2 regions of the Shewanella sp. SG41-3 genome follow, and region 1 is predicted to be linked to the other one. Evidence: predicted binding sites of a transcription regulator. Region 1 holds the regulator's gene; the other holds the start of a gene.
What was found. Region 1 encodes sigma-54, which starts transcription at its own class of promoters, with help from an activator protein. Its sites were predicted from a motif close to GTTGGCACGNNNNTNGNNT; they were not measured.
Positions count from the first base shown of each region.

Region 2: the regulator sigma-54 is predicted to act here: its motif matches at 2,335-2,353, upstream of H5164_RS13995 (YccF domain-containing protein).

Region 1 is NZ_JACJFJ010000003.1:210,247-215,131, reverse strand. Features, by position in the region: gene rapZ (RNase adapter RapZ) at 1-227, opposite strand, end outside; gene ptsN (PTS IIA-like nitrogen regulatory protein PtsN) at 224-667, opposite strand; gene hpf (ribosome hibernation promoting factor) at 670-957, opposite strand; gene H5164_RS06985 (RNA polymerase factor sigma-54) at 982-2,466, opposite strand; gene lptB (LPS export ABC transporter ATP-binding protein) at 2,610-3,341, opposite strand; gene lptA (lipopolysaccharide transport periplasmic protein LptA) at 3,338-3,919, opposite strand; gene lptC (LPS export ABC transporter periplasmic protein LptC) at 3,906-4,466, opposite strand; gene kdsC (3-deoxy-manno-octulosonate-8-phosphatase KdsC) at 4,463-4,885, opposite strand, start outside.
Region 2 is NZ_JACJFJ010000006.1:298,771-303,655, reverse strand. Features, by position in the region: gene H5164_RS14010 (LysR family transcriptional regulator) at 1-135, shown strand, start outside; gene H5164_RS14005 (TIGR00266 family protein) at 323-1,111, shown strand; gene H5164_RS14000 (EVE domain-containing protein) at 1,261-1,728, opposite strand; gene H5164_RS13995 (YccF domain-containing protein) at 1,885-2,298, opposite strand; gene H5164_RS13990 (1-aminocyclopropane-1-carboxylate deaminase/D-cysteine desulfhydrase) at 2,496-3,467, shown strand; gene H5164_RS13985 (hypothetical protein) at 3,694-3,867, opposite strand; gene H5164_RS13980 (ChrR family anti-sigma-E factor) at 4,590-4,885, opposite strand, start outside.

The sequences.
Region 1 (4,885 bases):
TGTTCAAGTAAGGCAAGTTGATCTTGAAGGACTTTACCTTGCTCGGCAATGTTGCGTACATCAACACTAATTGCCACTAGATCATTATTACCTTTGAGCTGAGCCAGTAATATGCCAATCAGTGGTAAAGGCAAATTATCAACACAATAATACCCTAGATCTTCTAATACTCTTAGAGCAACAGATTTTCCTGAGCCTGAACGTCCCGATACTATGACAAGTTTCATGCAGTAATAACCCGATAAAGTTCTGTTGAGTCGTGAGTTTTACGAAGCTGTTTCAATATTTGCTTATCGCTTAATTTTTGAGCCACGCTTGATAGCGTGCTTAAATGCTGTTGGCACTGATCTGCAGGTACTAACAAAGCAAATAAAATATCCACGGGCTGTTTATCGATTGCATCAAAGGCAATGGCTTCTTCACATTTAATAAATATTGCGATCGGATGTTCTATGGTCGTTAATCTACCATGAGGTATCGCAATGCCATTTCCTATACCTGTGCTACCCATTTTCTCTCTCGCTAATAGGCTTTCAAAAACCTCTTGCGAAGATAGGGGTGGGTACTGGGCAGCGACTAAATTGCTGATGAGTTCCAGTACTTTTTTCTTACTGCCCGGTGTGGCACAGGTAGTGCATTCCGGCTGCAGAATGGTACAAAGTTCCATCGTTAGTGTTTTGTATACTTCTCTTTGTGTTTAATTACCTGACGGTCGAGTTTATCGATCAGGGCGTCTATTGCAGCATACATATCAGTGCTTTCTGACATGGCAAAAATCTCTGCACCATTAAGGTTGATTTTAGCTTCTGCTTTTTGTTGTAATTTTTCTACATTGAGCACAACGTGTACATTATTGATCTGATCGAAGTGTCGTTCAAGCTTTGAAAATTTACCTTGAACGTATTCACGTAAAGATTCGGTAATGTCGATATTTCTACCTGTCATATTGATAAGCATAAAAATCCTCCGTTGCCTTGTAGGTTATAAACTCTTACGTTGGTTTGAGGGCGGAATGAGCATCGCTTCGCGGTATTTTGCAATCGTACGACGCGCAACGTTGATCCCCTGATCTGCCAGCAGTTGGGCCATTTTGCTGTCACTTAATGGCTTTTGCTGGTTTTCTGCTGCAACCAGTTTTTTGATAAAAGCACGAATAGCGGTAGATGAGCATTCTCCGCCATCGTCGGTGCTGACATGGCTAGAGAAAAAGTACTTTAATTCAAATAGCCCACGTGGTGTGTGCATATATTTTTGAGTGGTAACCCGTGAAATAGTTGATTCATGCATTTCTACTGCTTCAGCAATATCATTGAGCACCATAGGTTTCATGGCTTCTTCACCATATTCAAAGAAACCTTGCTGAAATTGCACAATACAATTGGCGACTTTCAATAAGGTCTCATTGCGGCTTTCGATACTCTTGATGAACCATTTAGCTTCTTGTAAATGACCGCGAATAAATTGGCTATCGGCAGAGTTTTTACTGCTTCTAGCCATGGCTGCATATTGTTGATTAACGCCAATTTTAGGCATATTGTCTGGGTTTAACTCTACAACCCAACGGCCATTCTTCTTTAGTACGGTTACATCAGGAATAACATATTCGTCATCAATAGCGGTGACTAACAAGCCCGGGCGAGGGTTAAGTGACTGGATTAAGGTGATTGCGTCACGCAACTCGTTTTCTTTGAGCTTGGTTTTGCGCATCAATAATCTAAAATCGCGCCCAGCAATTAAATCTAAATAGTCTTTAATGAGCAGACGGGCATTGTCTATATGTGGGGTTGTGTCGGCATATTGGGCTAATTGAATGAATAAACATTCGCTTAAATCTCGTGCGGCAACACCAACGGGATCAAAGTGTTGAATACGTTTTAATACCGCTTCAACTTCATCTAGTTCAACACTTTCATCACCCATGGCTTCGAGAATATCTTCAGTGCTTTGGGTTAAATAGCCGCGTTCATCAATGGCATCAATAATCGCGGTAGCAATCGCTCGATCAGTGTCAGAAAATGGCGTGAGATTTTTTTGCCACTCTAAATGTTCATATAAGCCTTCAGTCGTTTCACCTTGGAATGGCATATCATCATCGCGCATGCTAGCGCTGCCTGAACCTGACATTGGAGAGGCGGTGTACACTTCATCCCATGTGGTATCCATAGCTAAATCGTCCATGGTTTCTTTGGTCATGGATTCTGCTGTGTCGACTGTTGAGGTGTCTTTTTCTATATTGACCACGCTGTTGTCACTAAAGTCGGTGTCCGATTGGTCGCGACTTTCTTTTACTGAGTCTTTTGCTTGAGAAAACTCATCTTCTATTTCAAGCAATGGGTTTGAGTCCAATGCTTGTTGGATTTCTTGCTGTAGCTCCAATGACGATAATTGCAGTAAGCGGATCGCTTGCTGTAATTGAGGGGTCATGGTTAAGTGTTGACCCATTTTGAGTTGGAGTGACGCTTTCATTTACCGCTTATCCCTAGATGATTTCCATAAAAATGACAATCTCGAAAACTGTAATCGATTGTCACATACATCAATGACATTTAACGCTATTTAGATATCGTTCAATGAAATGAGTTAGATAGACTAAAAGGCCAGTAAAGTAACTATAGCTTGAATTGTTCACCTAAGTACACAGCCCGAACTTGTTGATTACTCAATATCTCATCAGGTGTGCCTTCGGCAATTAAATTGCCCTGGCTGACAATATAAGCGCGCTCACAGACGTCTAAGGTTTCACGTACGTTATGATCGGTAATTAATACCCCTAAGCCGCGGTTTTTAAGCTGTTGAATGATTTTTTTTATGTCGATGACAGAAATAGGGTCAACCCCCGCAAAAGGCTCATCGAGCAAAATAAATTTAGGATTAGCGGCCAGCGCGCGCGCTATCTCTACTCGACGACGTTCCCCACCAGACAACGACATGCCTTGGCTGTCGCGAATATGGGTGATATGGAATTCTTCTAATAAATGCTCTACTTGCTCAATCCGTTGGTCGGTAGTGAGTTCTTTGCGAGTCTGCAATACGGCCATAATATTGTCGTATACGGTCAGTTTGCGAAAAATACTGGCTTCTTGCGGCAAGTAACCAATCCCTTTGCGAGCTCTAAGATGCATTGGGTCGGCGGTTAAGTCGTCATCATCAATTAAGATCCGACCTTTATCGCTTTGCACTAAGCCGACAACCATATAAAACGTGGTTGTTTTACCTGCACCATTGGGGCCTAAAAGACCAACAATTTGGCCTGTTTTAACGGTTAAACTCACATCTTTAACAACCTGACGAGTTTTATAGCTTTTAGCTAAATTTTCAGCCGTTAGGGTTATTTGGGTCATGGTTTGATCTGCTTTTTAACAGGAATTTCAGGGAGCTTTTGCTTTGGTGCAGTCTCGTCTTGGAAATTCTCAGGTTGAATAATAGTAATAACGCGATCTTTCCCTGTACCAGTACTTTCAGCAATCAGCTCTTGAGCGTTAATGTTGTACTTAATACGGTTACCGGTTACTTGGCTACCAGATTGATCCAGTTTGGCATTACCTGTCAATGTCAGTGTAGTGGTAGCAAGATCATAGCTTATTTCGTTGGCACTGGCGGTGCCAATTTGACCGTCGTCTAACTCTTGTGAAAACGTTGCAGGGTTGCCTATAGCGATGAGTTTTTTACTGGTGCTGTTTTCGGGAGTAAACGCCCGTAACTCATCAGCATTAATGTTAATAGTGCCTTGGGTAACGGTAACAGGACCATTAAAAACAATTTGATTATTTTTAATGTCAGCAGACTGGCTTACTGAGGCAATTTTCAACTCTTGTTGAAGATCACCTTGTTTCGCTATGGTAGGTAAACTCAGCAGGCAAAATATGCTGCCAAATAACATAACATTGGCGTGAGTGTTGAGGCGATTAATGTGGCTCATATGTTCCTTCTACCTGGCTGAGTAGCGATAATTTTTGCGAATTCAAGTCGGCATGTAGACCTAAACCTTGAATAATAAACCCTTTACCTTTGATGTACACCATCTCTTGTGAGGTGCCGATCATAGTGGTTAAATCCACCGAAACAGCTTGGGTACTGAGTGACTGCAGGGGTTCTTCTATATTAATGGCATCAATAATAACATTATTTTCTAATATGACTTGGCTGGTATTTTTATTCAATTGGCCTCTATCTGCGCTTAATTGCCATTGCGCTTGGCCGTTTTCAGGGTAAATGAGGTAAACAGGTTTAGTAAAGTGAGTAATGTCACTTGAGGCGTAATGCTCCATGTGTTCGGCACTGACTCGACTAGCAATTAAACCGAGTTTATTAAATTCTGTGGTGCGTAGGTTATCCGCTACAAAGTCGGGACGTTCAATACCACGAACTTTCACAGCATCCATTTCACTGCGTTTTATTTGCGCTTGCCAGTAGAGGAAAAAAGCAAGTCCAAAAAAAGCCACAATACCTAGAGTGATTCTATTCATATACTCATACCATGAGCACTGGCAAATTTATCTTGGCTTAAAAGCAGTAAATCAGTGAGTTCTCGTAACGCGCCATGGCCACCATTAAGAGAGGTGGTCATATGGCAATGTTGCTTAACAAATGGGTGCCCGTCACCGACACACACGGCAAGACCAACTGCTTTCATAACTGGGAGATCTACCATATCATCGCCAATATAAGCGACTTCGTCTGCGCTGACATTATACAGTGATAGGAGTTGTTCAAATGGCTCAAACTTGTTATCAATACCTTGATAAATATGTTTAATACCTAATGCGGTCATGCGAGTTTCGACAATCTTTGATTTGCGGCCAGTAATGACAGCAACGTGCATTCCGCTTGTCAGGATAGATCGAACACCATAACCATCGCGAGTATGAAACGCTTTGAGTTCTTC
Region 2 (4,885 bases), on a different contig from region 1:
ACCCCGCAACTAGTATCAACTTTAGAGCGACCACTTGGTCGAGCAGGGCAATTATTTACTGAATTAATTTTGCAAGAATTTGCCCAATATCAGCAACAGCAACAATTAGGGTTAAGTGGTGCAGGATTGGGTTAATCATTGGCATACGTCTGGAGAGCCATCAACAGATTTATTGGGCAGCCTAGCACAGTGAAAAGTTGTCGTGTTAAATTGCGGATCCTTTTGTTATTTTATAACATTGTTACAGGGAAATTATTTAGCTTTGTTAGGCGACAACAATGTTAGGCGACAACAATCAATCATAAATTTTTAAGGAATGAAAATGACCAGAAAATGCCATGAAGTAGATTATGAAATTATCGGTTCTAGTATGCAGCTTGTTGAAGTTGAACTTGATCCAAATGAATCAGTGATTGCTGAAGCAGGCGCGATGACCTATATCGAAGAAGATATTAGTTTTGAGGCTAAAATGGGTGATGGCTCTGAGCCTGAATCTGGTTTTTTTGGCAAGCTACTGGGGGCTGGTAAACGTGCCATTTCGGGTGAGGGGATTTTTATGACTCACTTTACCAATGAAGGTCAACATAAACGAAAAGTGGCATTTGCTGCGCCGTTTCCTGGGACTATTTTGGCGATCGACTTAGCTCAACATCAAGGCGAACTTATCTGCCAGAAAGACAGCTTTTTAGCAGCGGCTTTAGGTACACAAGTGAGTATGAAGTTTAATAAGCGATTAGGAACCGGTTTTTTTGGTGGTGAAGGTTTCATTCTACAAAGCCTTAAAGGTGATGGTATGGCATTTGTGCATGCCGGTGGCACACTGATAAAAAAAGAATTACGTGGTGAGACATTGCGAGTTGATACTGGGTGTTTAGTCGGATTTACGCCCGGGATTGATTATGATATTCAGCGCGCTGGTTCTTTAAAATCAATGGTGTTTGGTGGCGAAGGTTTGTTTCTTGCGACCTTACAAGGTCATGGGACAGTATGGTTACAAAGCTTACCGTTTTCTCGCATGGCTGACAGAATTATTGCTCATGCACCATCTCGTGGTGGCAAAGATCAGGGTGAAGGATCTGTGCTTGGTGGAATAGGGCGGATGATTAACTAATCTGGGCATTGGCTGATCTTATTCATTTTCGTTCGCAGTTAGATGCTCAGACGATTTAGCGCTAATTGTCTGAGCAGTCTTTAGGAAGCGGCTTTTAAAAGGATAGTTACCTGTTAGCGACCAGCAACCCAGTGGTTAATTCAAGGTTATTAATCTACGTTTGTTAGTTTCATAATGTGTTGGTATTGCTCTTGTGTGACGGGCTGAACACTCAGGCGAGTACCTTTAGCGACTAGTACCATATCTTGCAGTAAGGGATCTGCCTTCAATTGCTTCAAGCTGACTGGGTTAGAGAATTTGGCCACAAATTGAATATGCACTTGCCACCAACGAGGTCCAGTGGCGTCAGATTTCATATCAAAATACGCTGAGCGGTCATCAAAAGCGCTGACATCAATTTGAGGTTGACTGCTAATGTTGGCTAAACCTACAATGGCAGGTACTTTGCAGCTAGAGTGGTAAAACAACACTAGATCACCCAATGCGATTTGATCGCGAATATAATTACGTGCTTGATAGTTACGAATACCTTGCCAAGCAACCGTTTGCTGCTCACACATCTGAAGATCATCAATGCTAAAGTCATCTGGTTCAGACTTCATTAACCAATAGTTCATGCGATTCCATTACTGTCATTAAAGAGAGTGAATTACTTTTCTGTGCTTGATTATGGCAATGTACACGCTGCGAAGACAATTAGGCAAATAAAAAGCCGATAGCACTGTGCTATCGGCTTTTTATAACAGTGGTCATTCAACAGTTATTAATGAATGCTAATAAGTCGGTTTGGCAATAACAGTTTGACCAATAGGGGTTAAACTTAATAAGGCTAACTTAAGATGTTGTAACGCGAAAGGAATACCTATAATTGTTACAAAACAAGCCAATGCATGGACTAGATGGCCAATCGCAAGCCAAATACCAAAGCATAAAAACCATATAACATTACCGACTAAACCTAACGTGCCAGTGCCAATATCTTCTTGGCCTGAAATGTGTTTTCGGTTAACCGTTTCTTGCCCAAATGGCCAGAAAGCCAGCTCGCCAATAACAAAACATGCACGGCCAAATGGGATACCAATGATACTGATAAAGCATAATAGCCCCACCAACCACCATGCTAGGCCCATGATAAAACCACCCATAAGAAACCAAGCAATATTAAAGATTAAGCGTAAAAGTGACATTTTCAATCCTATCAATAGTCAATATTACTTAGAATATAGCGATATTCATGCCATATTTTTAACTGTTTGATTATAATAGGTTAAATGTTAATTTTTTACTTTATGACTAGGTGTGTGTGATGAGTAATACAAATGAATCGATGAGATTTATCATTTTTTAGTTAAAATACTCATATTACAGTTGATTAAGGCAATGTATGTTTTCGATAAGCCCAGTACAAGCGATGAATTTTGATGGACGCAGCATCTATATTAAACGGGATGATCTATTACATGCTGATTTTAGTGGTAATAAAGCGCGTAAATTTTATCATTTCCTCCATCATGATTATTCACACGTTACCCAGCTAGTGGCATCGGGCTCGGCACAAGCCAACTCATTGTACTCCTTGTCTGTACTTGCAAAGCTGCAAGGATGGAAATTTGATTACTATGTAAGTCATATCAACACATTCTTGTTACAACATCCTCAGGGTAACTATGCTGCTGCGATACAAAATGGTGCCAATATTATTGATGTCAGTCATTTGGCCGATGCCGAAAATCTTCAAGGTATGCATTTAGACGATGCCATGCAATACATTGTGTCGTCGCACCCAAATTACACAGATAAAAATCAATTACTATTTATTCCCGAAGGTGGACGTTGTGGGTATGCCGAAACCGGGATAACACAACTCGCCAGTGAAATTATTCAATGGGCTCAAGATCGACGACTAAATGAGTTGATGGTATTTCTCCCCTCAGGCACGGGGACCACTGCGGCTTATTTAAATAAACAAATTATTCAACAACTGACTCAATTATCATTAACGGAAGTTTTTGCTATTGAGGTGTTAACTTGCAGTACCGTTGGCGGAGATAAATATTTACGCCAACAGTTTTCACAATTAGTTGATGAGATTTATTTTCCTAGAATTATTAATGATGGTCATAAATATCATTTTGGGAAATTATCACAACGTTGTTTTGATATGTGGAAAACAGTTTGCCAGTCGGGAATTGAATTTGAATTGTTGTATGATCCGGTTGGCTTTTTAGTATTACAACATTATTTAAATAGTCAGGCTGTCAGTGCCACCAATGTTCTTTACATACATCAGGGGGGAGCCTTAGGCAATAAAACCATGTTACCAAGATACCAACGAAAATTTCCTCACTCGGTTTGATCACACCAGTGCAGGATGCATTTTTGCTACAAGGTATTGATAGTAAGAGAAATAGGTTTTTTAGATGGTTAACTTGGGGTTTAAAATTGAAGAGTAACTTGAAAATAAGCTAGTGAGCTATTCATTTTACTCTGTTTTAATAAACATCGGTAATTGAGAGGAGAATACCGAGAAATGAGTTTATTAAATAACAGAGTAAATGATTAACGCAAAGCGTTAGGGGGGATTACTTATTAGCTGATAATAACCATTTCATGAAGTTTATTGCTTCAATACGCTTTGAAAAGGTTTTTTTGTTTTTACCTAGGCTGTCGGTAAAAGCAATTGAGTTTTTGTTTGACGAAATAGAATTAACTGGAAAGCTAACTGAAATTTCGTGTCCATTAATGTTGTATGACATTGGCCACACTCCTTCTATATATTCACCCATTAGGTGAGACAATTGTTCAATAAAATATCCTTGGCATTTTTTAGTGTTGCAAAAGATTAATGTTTCGAGATTTAACTTAACCTATCTTTTACTCACTAATCAAGTGTTGTTATGTGAATAGTTGATTAAGGTCTAATTTGTGTCTACAACTTTTATGTTGCCACATAGCCTAAAATCACAGTAATACATACAGCACTTAATTTGTAAGTTGAACATAGTTTTATGACAATAAGATTACGCCAATAGAAATTATCATATCAACAGAAATCAATTGAATTTAAAACAATGTACAGAAGCTTGTCTTGGGTTTATTTACGAAGTGAAGTTGAGCAGACTTACAGGTAGGTAACCAAAATTAACAAGAAAACTAAATCTGTGTAGATAATATACTGAGTGTTTGCATATGGCAATAGTCTTTTTCAATTTTTAATCAAATTAATGTGCTTTTCGATTAAAAAATAGCTAATCCTAATGGCATTACTGGTTATTCATAGGATAATTTCACTGCGTTATACAGTTTAGCTCATAAAAATGGATGATGAGGTACCTCATCATCCATCTTCTAAATCATTCTTTTAGAAGAAATTAAACTAATAATCTAACTTATGCCGCCATCATCAGCTAAGTGATAAGTTGGCATACGTAAGCTATCTTTGCAGCGAGCAGTAAATAACTCGCAAGGATATTGATATTTAGTAAATTAGATCACCAATTGGATTTAGTAACTTACTTATACCTTTAGTGAAGTATAAGGGCGCATCTACTACGGTGTAACACAAACAACCATCAATTGTTTTAGGTGAATGTTGGTGCGCTTTATCAAGCAACATAAAATCACCTGGTTTATAAGTGTTATAGCAATCGCTAAACTCTCCTGCCAGTAACAAGGTTAACTCTGCACCTTTATGAGTATGCTCAGGTATTTCACCATTAGCAGCAATGTGTAACAAACTCGCTCTTGCTTGCGGCTCTCCGGTATCAAGTCTTA